3 regions of the Alkalihalobacterium sp. APHAB7 genome follow, and region 1 is predicted to be linked to each of the others. Evidence: riboswitches for the same ligand, from Rfam matches in the RefSeq annotation. Region 1 holds a riboswitch; each other region holds the start of a gene.
The links. A riboswitch is a leader RNA that binds a small molecule or an ion and turns the genes downstream of it on or off. The one in region 1 is predicted to bind cyclic di-GMP.

Region 1 (4,288 bases):
CGACGAGCGGCCTTGATCCAATGGGACGAGAAGAAATTCTTCAAATTTTAAAATCCTTACAGAATAAAACAATTTTATTATCTTCTCACCATATGGATGAAATCAGACAAATTTGCTCTCACATTGCTTACTTAGAGGATAAAAAAATTACGAAGTATACCGTTGAAGAGTTTTCAAATCACATACCTTTTGGAGGAAACACAAAATGAAAAAAATAATCGGATTACTCTTTCTCCTCTTAATCTTTACCGGATGCAGCTCAACTGCAAGTTCAGGAATTGAAACTATTATTGAACATGAACCTCAGCATAAAGAGGATATCCTCCAAATTTATATATCTGACAATGGTGACCCACTTACAGGACTCGTTATCACAGGAGTCTTTGAGATGGTACGAATGGATCATGGGGTCATTGAACACAAATTTACAGAAATTAATAATGGAGTTTATGAAGTAAATTTACATTTACCGATGGCTGGAGAATGGCTCTCACAACTGACAATGTCTAATGGTGTACAAACCTTTGAACATTTATTAACGTTTGAAATTCCATCCGAAATGGCACATAAAGAAAGTCCTCACCCACCTGAACAAAACATAGAAGGAGTTATATCAACGATTAATGGCGAGGAGATATTAGGAGAAGATCTCGAATTTTACCATTTTATAAATGTCTTACAAATCGCTCTTTACCGTAAAAATGATAAAGAACGGTATGAAGGAAAAGAATTAGAGGAAGCTTTAAAATTTTGGGAGGCCCAAGAAATAGAAGCTGGAAATGTTAATACATTGTTGACACAAATTATTCGACTTCGTGCTGTTGCCCTGTTAGCAATTGAAAAAGGACATATCACGACACAAGAAGAAGTAGCTCGTGAAATCGCTAAGGCAAAAGATGAATTGACCAATGAACCTGTTGCCATTGAACTCATTCAACAATACGGTGAAGACCGATTTTGGGAGAAGCAACAAAATCAGTACCAACTCATCGTTTTGTCGCAGAAGGTCCAACAAGATATGATTGATAAAGTGAGAGACGAGCACCCGACTGCAGTCGATGCAGAAATAAACTATTTAGCTCATCAAGAATACGAAGAACTACTCACTTCACAAGTCGAGTCGTTAGATATCCAAATCTACTTGCAATAGGTTGTCATGCAATAGAGGTGCCAGGCACCTCTATGCCACCTTCTACCGTAGATTATTAGAAACGGTTGAAACTGCCACCTTATATTTTTGGGCTATTTCCTGTTGAGTATATCCTTTATCATTATAAAGTTCTTGCCATATCGGAACCCATTGTTTTATTGTTTCTGTTTTAGTCAATTTTCTACGGATTTCAACTCTATTACAAATATTTTTATAAACAGTGTTAGAACTTACATCGTACTTTTTAGCAATACTTTCAAAAGATAGCCCTTCCTCATAACTTTTGATCCAATTTTCAATTAAATGGTCATAGGTTTTTCTTTGATTAATACAAGGAATGGCAACCTCACTTTCGATTGTATTTCGAACAATTTTAGGATGTATATTATATATTTGGCCAATTCCCCGTAATGAATGACCTTTTTTATACAATGAAACCCAATTCCATTTGAGGTCATTAATAACAGGGATTATGCCATTGTAAATATACCTCCTCACAACTGTTTTGCTTACTTTATACGACTTAGCAATATCACATATCCTCTTTCCAGATTGATAATTTTTAATCCAATCATTCAGATATTCATTATAAGCAAAGTTGTTAGTTACAGTGATTTTATCTTTTATATATTTAGAAACAGTCTCAACTTGCACACCATGTTTTTGGGCTATTTGTGAAAAATTCATTCCCTCTTCATTATAAAGTCGAAGCCACTCATTCTCTAAGTGTTCAAATTGTCTCTTTCTCCCTCTTGGCATTACAATTTACCTTCCTTATCTTAATCATTAATCGTTTACAAATATTAATTAAGCACTTTCAGGTCTTCCTAATAAATAACCTTGACCCATTGGTACTCCTAATACTTTTGCCGATGCTAAGTCAATTTCGTATTCCAGGCCTTCTAAAATCAACTGAATGTTATTTAACTGACAATATGTGACTAAAGCTTGTATCATCGCTTGTTTATCAAGAGAACTAGATAATTTTAATGAAAAATATCTATCTAGCTTTGCAAAATGGGGCCTTAATTCAATAATTTGACTTAGTGATGACCATCCATTTCCTAAATCATCTATCGCGATTAAAAAGCCATATTCTTTCAACATTTCAATTCGTTCTTTTAAAGTAATGATATTCGATACAACCTCAGACTCATTAATTTCAAATACCACTTGTTTGCAAGATAACTTTGTTTGATTTTTTAAATCAAGAATAAACATTGGAAACATCGGATTAAGCAATGTTGACGGAAAAATATTTATAAACAACAGTTCAGATTTTACAGAATTTACAATGTCATCAGACGTAAAGACTTTTTCAATCGACCCGGTATCTAATTCATACAGTCGGTTATTTTGTTTGGCGTAATCAAACAAAAGATTCGGCGCTCCTAAATTAGAACGTAGTAAAACTTCATAACCATACTTTTTCCAAGATTGGATATTGTAAATCGGCTGAATAAAGTGGTAAAAATCGTTTTCCTTCATTAGTTCGTCAAATTGAGATACAGTAACTTCCATGATAACCCCCACGATTGTATATTATTTTATTCACCAATTCCCAATAAAAAAGACTATTCAAATAAAATGAATAGCCAAAATCACAGTTCTATTAATGGAATGCATTTCCTTTTGGCAGCCTGGCGATCATAGTAAAAACCTTAGACCCATAGCTTTGCGTCCTACTCTTTCGGTGTAGTTTGCCTATATCAATATTTTAATTTTTTTCTTTTTTGAAGTTAGCTTTTAGCAACGTTAAAATTATCTACTACTTGATTTAAACCGCTAGACAACTGTTGTAACTTTGTACTCATATTAGTTAATTGCTTCATCGTGGAAGTGAGTTGTTCAGCTGATGCGGCCACCTCTTCGGTACTAGCCCTAGATTCCTCGATAAATGCTCCTGTATTTGTAACCGATTGTTGCACTAAGTTGCTGCTTGTAGTTAAATCTTTAATAAATTTATTAATTTCTTCTGTTTGTCCATTTATATCTAATGTGGATGCATTAATATCATTAATCGTTCCCTCTGTACTCTTAACCTGCTCAACCATCATCTCCACTTCATTTCCACTCTGGTTTGTTGCTTCGACGATTACTTTAATACCACTTTGAATTTCATTTATTAAATCCTGTATTTTTACGGTTGATTCTTTCGACTGATTGGCAAGCTTTCTAACTTCCTCAGCAACCACAACAAATCCTTTACCCGCTTCACCGGCCCTTGCAGCTTCAATGGCAGCATTTAACGCCAATAAATTAGTTTGTTCAGAAATACTATTAATGATCTCAATGATATTGGTAATTAACTCGGATTTTTCTTGTAGAGTAGTAACACTTTTTATAGTTTCATTCACTTTAACTTTAGTTACTTCAGCTTTTTCAATCGATGAGTGGATAGATTCATATCCTAACGCAACTAAATTAGTCACCTGTGAAGTCCTTTTATCTACAGCTTCCATACTTGATGCAACCTGTTGTATAGAAGAATTAATATCACTAATTTCTTCTACAATTCCACTTACCTCATCGGCCATTTGTTCTGAGCCCCCAGATACCTGTTCCGTACTCTCGGCAATAAGTTGAGATGAGGAAAGTGTTTCTTCTATAGCTACTTTCATATCATTCGCTTGAGTATCTACAATTTTACTGGCCTTTTGAAGTTCTCTTACCATTTCTTCAAACCGAGAGGCAGTAATATTGAAAACCTCACCTAACTGTTGGAACTCATCCTTCGTTGTTAATTTTACTCGTTTTGAATAATCATTTTCTAGAAAGGCATAAGCTAGTTCTGTTAATTGATCTAGAGGCTTTTTTATCACAAGTCGAATGATGATAAAAGCTCCAAATGACGCTAAAACGATACTTACCCCAGCTGAGAGAATATTTAAGAAAAATAAGTTTTCAAAATACATATTAGCAAAACCTAGGAAAATTGTTCGAAGTGATATAATTAGAGTTAACAATACGACAATGATTGCAGTTAATTTTACTTGGAGATTAAAACGGTGCTTCTTTACCATTTCTTTTTCATTACGTTGATTTCTTTTCAAGTTATCCACCCTTTCACTTCATAAACCTTAAGACCCATTACTTTAATCATTACTCCGTGTAATTAACTGTATTTTTATAGTGCTA
Region 2 (4,288 bases), on a different contig from region 1:
TAGAGTAAGGAAATCTTACTGTAATGAGTAGTCTTTACTATTCTCTTCTACAAATACCCTATATTAAAAAAGATAAAGCTATTACAAAAATGGATAAATGGTATAAAAGATCTAATATATTTGTTCTCCTATAGGATTTTAGCATATTAAGAGCAACATAACCTGAACGAATGACGATAATAACCAGAGCAATCGTAATTAAAATGGACGGAATCATCTCGTAACACCTCCAAGTTGTTAAGTCATTCATGTATATGTTAAAAGCTATCGTCATACGACTCTTTTTTTATTGATAATTCGTACAAACAATTCCCATTTTATGCACCTTAACTTCAAGAACAGATCAATAAAAGCAACTCCAGTCTATAAAGAAAAGCCGCAACATGTAAGACAGCCTTCACATGTTACGACCTTCAAAATAAAATTTGCCATTTACTTCATAAATCTCTCTAACCTTACCTATTAAATGGGTCTCTTCATGTCGCGCACCTATAAAAAATCAAGAACGTACGTACCGTCACGTCCATTAAGATAAGGATTAATATGACCGCCAAATTTATACTTGTATCCACGGTATTGTAGAAGCGACGGGGAGATTTCATTCGATCTTTCGGTAAACTCAATTCCTTGAAACCCCTTTTTATTGGCGACCTCTTCAAGAATAACTACTAATCTGTCCAATTGATATTTAGACAAAGCTTTTTTACATTCCAATAAAACGACCAAACGTTTACTACGTCCAGGTCCAGGTCTAATCGTCAACTTACATTCGACATAATTTAAATAGAGACAAACAGAATCCTCGGTATACCCAGCATAAGCTAAAATCTTGTTCAATTCGCTGAAATCTTCCAATTTAATTCGGACAAACAAAATACTACTTCCTCCTTATTTACTAAACCGCACGGAGGTCCATTTTCGGCAACTGGCTAGCATAGTTAATTAACATTAACTGAAGCCCCTATAGTTTTGCGTCATCACTTTTCAATGATTTTGCCCTTTCGTACGATTGTTTTATATCATTACTATCTTAACAACAATTCTAGAATACTGAAACCCAAAAGATCTAATATTCATTTCTACATGTTTCTTTTGGAACTTTATCGAGAAAACGTGTCAGTTCCCCGATATAAAAAAGGTCGAGTGAGTGCATCGCCCTTGTACACGCGGTATAAAACAAATTCCGTTCACTTTCCTCGTGGTATTTTGAGTTTGAAGCATCGTAAATAATAACGGCATCAAACTCAACTCCCTTCGATAAATAAGATGGGATGACAAGCACCCCAGCTTCATAACCTGTCGATTGTTTTGTTATCATTCGAAGAGGCAGTGATTCTTTTAGATGTTCGTATACATTCTCTGTTTCCTCAGCCGTTTTACAAATAATTGCAATTGTTTCATGTCCATTGGCTTGAAGTGTTTTAATTCTCTTGCCTATTTTTGAATGAAGGTCATTTTCATCTTCTGCTGATTGAATCGTCGGTTTTTCACCTTGTCGATTAAAAGGATCAATATTTGCACCGATAATATCTTTCGTAAACTCGACGATTTGGTAAGTCGAACGGTAACTACGTGTTAGCTGATATTGCTCCATTTCGTCTTCTTGAAATAAATAACGTAACGCTTCAAAACTGTTGACGGAAGAATGCGCATAAATGGACTGGTTCAAGTCGCCAAGCACAGTCATCTTTGCACGTGGAAATAAGCTTTTTATGAATGCAAATTGAAACGGCGAATAATCTTGTGCTTCGTCAATAAACACATGACGAATCGACGTATTCACCTGAAGACCTTGGAGCCGACCTTTTAAATAAAGAAGAGGTGTCGCATCCTCATAGCGAAGATGATTTTGTTCAATATTTTCGGTTGTTGAAAGACAAATATCAGCCCACTCTTTCGGTAATTGATCCAAATACCGGTTAACATACTCTGTTTTCTTAAATAATTGGATATACGTTGCTTTCACATCAACAAACTTTAGATTTTCAATATATCTTCTAATTTTCTTTAAGCGTTTCTTCACGATGATCCCAGCAAGTATTTCTTGTTCTCGGTCAAAATCATAAAATTCATCGTTGTTTTGATTGTTTTTTTGTAGCTTTTGATAGGCTTTTAAATAGGCTCCCTTATCTAACAGCTCCATTTCTCGTTCAACCCACTCTTCTTTTCGTTGCTGAAGCTCAAAGGTCCGTAACTCCTTTAATAACCATTCTGAGATTAAATTCATTCGATTAGGTATCGGTAAACTTTGATCTAATGAGTAAAAATACTCTTTCATCCTTGTACTTGAAAATAAAACTTGCCCTTTGAATTTCAGGCCTCTAAAAATAATTCCATCTTGTTTAAGAAGACTTAAATACTCATTTATCACTTGCATAAATAATATGGACGATTTCAATTGCATGCCTGCGATACCCACTTTGTAGGATTTATCTTTTGTTTTCGTCAATACAAATTCCATTTGAGAAAATGGATCTTCTATTGTAAACCCATCGCCTAATTGATGTTCTAAGTATTCTTGAAATGTCGTTTGTTGCATATTTTCTTCACCGAGCTCTGGCAGTACACTAGAAACGTAACTATTAAACATTGAGTTTGGTGAAAATAAAACGATATTCTCCGCTAATAAAGTATCGCGGTATCGATACAACAAATAGGCAACTCGTTGCAAAGCTGCTGAAGTTTTTCCACTTCCAGCCACTCCTTGCACAATTAACAGTTTTCCTTTTTCATTACGAATAATTTGGTTCTGTTCTTTTTGGATCGTTGCAACGATGCTTTTCATTTGCGAATCGGCTTGAGCCCCAAGAACCGTTTGAAGCATTTCATCTCCAATCGTAATTCCTGTATCAAACATATGTAAAAGCTCACCGTTACGGATAATATATTGCTTTTTTCCTTTCATCGTACCATCAATCATACCAGAAGGTGTCTCATATTGGGCTGTTCCTGGCCCGTAGTCATAATATAAGCTTGAGATCGGCGCACGCCAGTCGTACACAAAAAAGTCAACGCCATTTTTATCAACGAATGATGAAGTGCCGATATACACTTGTTCAGTATCTGCTTCTCCGTTTTCAAGAAAATCAACTCTACCGAAGTATGGTGATTTCTCTAATTTATGTAAGTTACGCAACTCATTCATCGAATGACGATGTCTACGCTCTCTTTCTGATAATAGTTCAGCTTGTTGTTTAATACTTGCAAAGGTTTCAGCTTCTTCTTCTGCATTATCAAAATTTACGGTCACATCGTCCCAAAACTTCTTTCTGATGTCGACAACGTCTACTTTTACATCACCTAGCTGGTCCTTTAATTCGTGCATTCGTTCATTAATTTTATTGATAACGAAATCAACTCGTTCTTGCTCTGCTTTCCAATCCTTATTTTGTTCAGTCATAACTTCACTCCTAGCAGGTCGCAATCCTCTTATCTTTCTTTGAATAACCTTATTCCTATTTTAGACAAAGAAGGACGTTCCCTTACGTATGGATACGTCCTTTCATGATGTTTATAGAGGATGTTCAAAAAGTCCGGGAAAAATAGCTGTCAATAGAAGATCTTCGACTAAGAGCCCCACGTCCTGTGGGAACGTCGAAGTCACCACATCCTGTGGGAGCTCGTCAGCTTGCTCCTTCTCTCCTCACGTATTAACACCATACGTTCCGCTCCTTGGAAAAGAAGAACATTTTTCCGGCGTGCGAGGACTATGCTTACGGAGCAACCAGCTTTATGCTCGGTGGCTACGCTTCCTTGATTTTCTCGGCTCTTTTTGTCCTCCTTTTTAAACACGCACTTATAATTAAATGTATGAGTAATGATACTAATTTATCTTTCCCACCCTCATTATTTTGCCGTTTTATTTGAAGTCAACAAAGACTCTAGCACCTCTTGTACGAGTAGACCTTCTTTGAAATCAATTAAAAATGCTTGTTCACCGTCTGTCGCTTTTACAAATTCATCAATTAAATTTACAGGAGACGGTGTTAAATCACTTGGTTCAGCGATTGCTAATTCTTCTCCACGCTGTGCTTGCTTTACTATTCTCCAGTCTTCTAACGCAATCGTTTGATTCGTACCATGGATTGTGAAAGCAATCTTCTCTTTTTCAGCTTGTCCAACAAGACCGTCCACTAACACTTGTAAACCATTTTCCAACGTTAGTGTTGTTATTAAGCCAATTTCACTTTTCTCCTGATCTTCTGGAAATTCAATTTGTGCCTCGACGTTAGTTACTTTTCCAAACATGTGAACGATCATTTGTAAGTAGTGCGGCATTATTTCACGG
Region 3 (4,288 bases), on a different contig from region 1:
AACCAATCGTAAATTATGTTCAATGAGGCGATTACGAGCTTCTTCGTCTCCTTGCTCCATGAGCTGTAAGTACTTTTGCTCCTCTGCTTTCGAAAGCGGTTGCGGGAAGGCATTGTTTTTTACATACGATACAAAAACAATGACTTCTTTAAAGAAATAGGTGATGGCTGCAAATAATGACACTTCCTCACCCCCAAAGGTTTGATATCTTATATCTATGTACGTTTGGGCTTGCTTGTGTCTGTACACCAGAAATATGTAAATTTTTTTAAATGTTACCCACCATAATAACCGGATTTTCGCTCAATTTAATCTGGATATCCATTCCTTCAGAATAATATTAAATAGTCCACAATTTTCTTCTATAAGATTAAAACTAGGAAACTTTTATTAAAAAACCAAAACTTTCGTTAGTAAAATCTCGACACTTTCTTTGAATTTCTATGCTCATTTTACAATTTATTCCTACTCCATTTTAGCTAATTCTAAAGATTTATAGACTCTCAACCACAAAACAAGGACCAAATAACTACAAATATAACATTTACACTATAATTATGTTATTTACGAGGTTAATTTTACCTATTTAATGTTTCTATATTGTAAAATTAGAATTTTCTGTCATCGACACTCTTCAACACCACAAAATTTTTTCATCCTATATACTACTAATAACAAGCCATAAGTCATATAAATTGTAAAAAAGTATGTTAATGAATAAAAAATAAAGTAATCAGTCAAAGGGCAAACCTATTGAAAAGTAGGGACGCAAAGTCACAGATCTAAGGTTGATTTATCAATGATGATGGCTGGACTACCTGAAATGCTTAATGTATTTTAGGAGGTAACAATTAATGAAGAGTAGCGGCATGGTAAACCTTGATCACGAATGGATTGAATTAATGAAGGAAGCGAAAAATTTAGGTATAAGTACAGATGAAGTAAAAACTTTTTTCTTAAAAACTGAAAAAGTTGCACCTACCATTCACACATCAAGGACGTTCAAAATCAACAAAAAGACCTCCTCTTTTTACGCTACGTTATAATATGAGAAAAGTGATATGTGATGAAACTTGTTCATCTCGTATCACTTTTTTTAAGAAACTAAACCTATCTTTTAAAATTTAATCAAAAAAAGTGAAAATCCCCAAATATACGATATAACGAACAATAAACACCTAATTCCATCTATTTTCCCTTGTTTTTCTTTAAAATCCTTTTTTGATTATCTACGTACGTTCTATATAATGAACATTATAACCAATAAAACGGCAATATTAGGAAAAGGGAGAGATCGTATTGAAACCTACTGAACTATCCTACGAGGAAAGACTACTGGATGTAGAGTGGATTTTACTTATGAAAAATGCCAAAGAGATCGGACTTAAACCAGAAGATGTTAAAGCCTTTTTAAAGCAATGGAATGGGAATCAAGAAGAAAGGTAGATCTGTCATAACTTATATCAATATAGATTCCTGTGAATATAGTCTTAATTTAAATGACTTTAGCTATCTAAACAATTGGTCATTTAGAGGTTATTACTATAACTACCATTAAAACAGTCTAGGACTATTAAACTAAAAACACCTTCTTTTTACCTATTAATAACATGTAGAAATTCGGAAATTTTTGTCGCAAAGCAAAGATTAAAAAGTATTTTTTTCTAAGAGTATTTAGTACAAACACCTTTACACTAGGTGTTACGCTCGCTAAATAAAATGTCGATTGGAAATTTATTGGAACTGTTACTATAAATATGACTTCAGTAACTAAAAGTTTTTCCCATTTTTATATATGATGGTAATGGGTTAACTAATTATAGTCGCAAAATCACAACTATTTTATTAACTATTGATCGTCGCGTTTATATATAGACCTATTGCTATACTGACAGTAGACCGATATTACTGTGTACAGGAACTAGGAGGTAAAAGGAATGAATACAAAGACCTGTGAGGTTTTGGACCAAGAATGGACAGCTCTAATAGTTGAAGCTAAAAAATTAGGGTTTACGATTGAAGAAATAAAAGAATACCTTAACCAAACCGTTAAAACATGATCTCGTAGTTCTATTTACAGAACAAGCCTTAAACTGTTATAATTCCTATAAGTATACAGGTTGAGAGAGGAAACGATACAGATGATCGGAGAAACAGTCAAACGATTACGATTAGAAAAAGGCTTGTCTTTATCTGAATTAGCAGAATCCGCTGGTGTAGCAAAATCCTATTTAAGTTCCATAGAAAGAAACATCCAATCTAATCCCTCCATACAATTCCTAGAAAAAATCTCTTCGGTATTAGGTGTTAGTGTTGAAACCCTCTTAAACGAAAACAAAGAAGAGAAAAAAGCAGCAGAATACGACCTCGATTCCGCTTGGGTCGAATTAGTAAAAGAGGCGATGGAGTCTGGTGTTTCAAAAGAACAGTTCCGCGAGTACTTAGAATTTAACAAATGGCGTAAAAATAAATAATTAGCCTAACATATTTTAGTAAAAAATAGTTCAATCAACAAACAATCCACCTCTCTACATGGAGGTGGATTGTTTGTCTTCTTCCGAATTCATTACTTCTATTAAGTGGATGAGTTCAACGCCAAGTGCTTGTGCCATTTTTTCCAAAACCGATAAACTTGGGTTCGTCTGTAAACCACGTTCGATGTAACTTAAATAGGACTTAGAAACACCTGACAACTCAGAGAGTCGATCTAAGGATAAACCTTTTTTTCTTCGCAGCTCCCTAATATTCCCCCCATTCATATGTATCTCACCCTTTTTTATTTTGTCATTTTATCGTCATTCTTAATTCACTTTAAAATTCATTTCATAATAATACTCTTCACTTTGAACACGTTTCACACAAGTTAAGATCATTCCGTATACTTCCATTTCTCTTCCAAATACCTTAAGAGTCATCCGATAAATAACCTCTTCTGAAACTGGAAATTTTAAAGAACTAATAAATGTAAGTGATGTTGTTGTGAATTCTACTACTTTAACATACGTACATTTCGAGTTGACAACGTTGTCTTTCACGACATGTATCGTTAACTGCGCCTGAATTGGACTTTCTATATCAATCGTCTGCATCATTTGATCCTCCTCTCATGCATTGATAACACCACTTCGTTCTTTATAGAGAATATTATATGGTAAAAGTTCGTTATAGTAAACGGTACAATAGTCCTTTTATTCGCTATAAAGAACACTTATTACGTCCTTCTTAGTGTTAACTTATTTACGTTACGCTTGTTTTAAGAACAGAAAAGTAAATAAATAGGGGAGATTATGAGAAAGGTGGAGAGGTGGGGACCTGAGGATACAACAACAAAAAAGTGGCAGGGAACTTTATAACGGCCCTACCACTCTTCATTATTTTGATATAAAAACTTTTAAAGGTTGAAACAAACCACTTTTGGTTCAGTCATTTCTTGAATAGCGTATTTCACACCTTCTCTACCTAATCCTGATCCTTTGACACCGCCAAATGGCATGCTGTCAATCCGGAAGTCACTGCTGTCGTTCACCATGACACCACCGACATCGAGCCTTTGGATCGCTTCAAAAGCAGCCTGGAGGTGATTGGTAAAGATCCCTGCCTGTAAGCCATAGTTCACATCATTTGATCGTTCAATGGCTTCTTGTAGACTATTAACCGCGAAAAGCAAGACGACAGGGCCGAAGATTTCTTCTTTAGCGATCGTTGCATTTGGTGGGACGTTCGTTAAAACCGTCGGCTCGAGATAAGCTCCTTCTCGGTTACCCCCGCATGCTAAAGTCGCTCCTTGTTTGATCGCTTCATTCACTAGTTTTTCAACTCGGATCGCCTCTCGTTCATTAATCAGTGGCCCCATATCGGTACTATCAAACAACTTACTGCCCTTTCGATAGGCTTTTGTTTGTTCAACAAATTGAGCAGTGAACCGTTCAAATACGTCTTTTTCTACGTAAATACGTTGCACTCCTAAACAATTTTGTCCGGCTGCCCAGAACGCTCCAGAAACCGTAGAGTCCACTGCCTGATTGAGATTGGCGTCATTCAACACGATGACGGGAGAGTTCGAGCCGAGTTCCATGCTTAGTTTTTTCAAGCCCGCTTTTTTCGCTATTTCTGTTCCGGTTTCTAAACCACCTGTAAAAGAAATCATTCTTACATCAGGATGAGTAACGAGTGTATCTCCAACTTCAGAGCCTCTACCCGTAATGACCGATAAAATTCCATCTGGTAGCCCCGCCTGTGAAAACGCATCTGCTAGCTTTAATGCACTAAGCGGTGTCACCGTTGCTGG

Region 2: linked by a shared signal. The riboswitch ahead of ACNSTQ_RS08820 (hypothetical protein) and the one ahead of ACNSTQ_RS07885 (EAL domain-containing protein) in region 1 are both predicted to bind cyclic di-GMP.
Region 3: linked by a shared signal. The riboswitch ahead of ACNSTQ_RS03165 (anti-repressor SinI family protein) and the one ahead of ACNSTQ_RS07885 (EAL domain-containing protein) in region 1 are both predicted to bind cyclic di-GMP.

Annotation. Positions count from the first base shown of each region.
Region 1 covers NZ_JBLWFS010000005.1:197,838-202,125, forward strand. Annotated here, with positions in the region: gene ACNSTQ_RS07870 (ABC transporter ATP-binding protein) at 1-209, shown strand, start outside; gene ACNSTQ_RS07875 (FixH family protein) at 206-1,150, shown strand; gene ACNSTQ_RS07880 (hypothetical protein) at 1,193-1,909, opposite strand; gene ACNSTQ_RS07885 (EAL domain-containing protein) at 1,958-2,671, opposite strand; cyclic di-GMP riboswitch class I at 2,782-2,865, opposite strand; gene ACNSTQ_RS07890 (methyl-accepting chemotaxis protein) at 2,890-4,203, opposite strand.
Region 2 covers NZ_JBLWFS010000006.1:181,465-185,752, forward strand. Annotated here, with positions in the region: gene ACNSTQ_RS08815 (hypothetical protein) at 59-217, opposite strand; gene ACNSTQ_RS08820 (hypothetical protein) at 490-873, opposite strand; cyclic di-GMP riboswitch class I at 918-1,008, opposite strand; gene helD (RNA polymerase recycling motor HelD) at 1,067-3,400, opposite strand; gene ACNSTQ_RS08830 (Gfo/Idh/MocA family protein) at 3,847-4,288, opposite strand, start outside.
Region 3 covers NZ_JBLWFS010000002.1:161,405-165,692, forward strand. Annotated here, with positions in the region: gene sigK (RNA polymerase sporulation sigma factor SigK) at 1-183, opposite strand, end outside; cyclic di-GMP riboswitch class I at 734-822, shown strand; gene ACNSTQ_RS03165 (anti-repressor SinI family protein) at 855-1,046, shown strand; gene ACNSTQ_RS03170 (anti-repressor SinI family protein) at 1,300-1,446, shown strand; gene ACNSTQ_RS03175 (anti-repressor SinI family protein) at 1,938-2,060, shown strand; gene ACNSTQ_RS03180 (helix-turn-helix domain-containing protein) at 2,142-2,474, shown strand; gene ACNSTQ_RS03185 (helix-turn-helix domain-containing protein) at 2,529-2,759, opposite strand; gene ACNSTQ_RS03190 (hypothetical protein) at 2,802-3,092, opposite strand; gene ACNSTQ_RS03195 (aldehyde dehydrogenase family protein) at 3,392-4,288, opposite strand, start outside.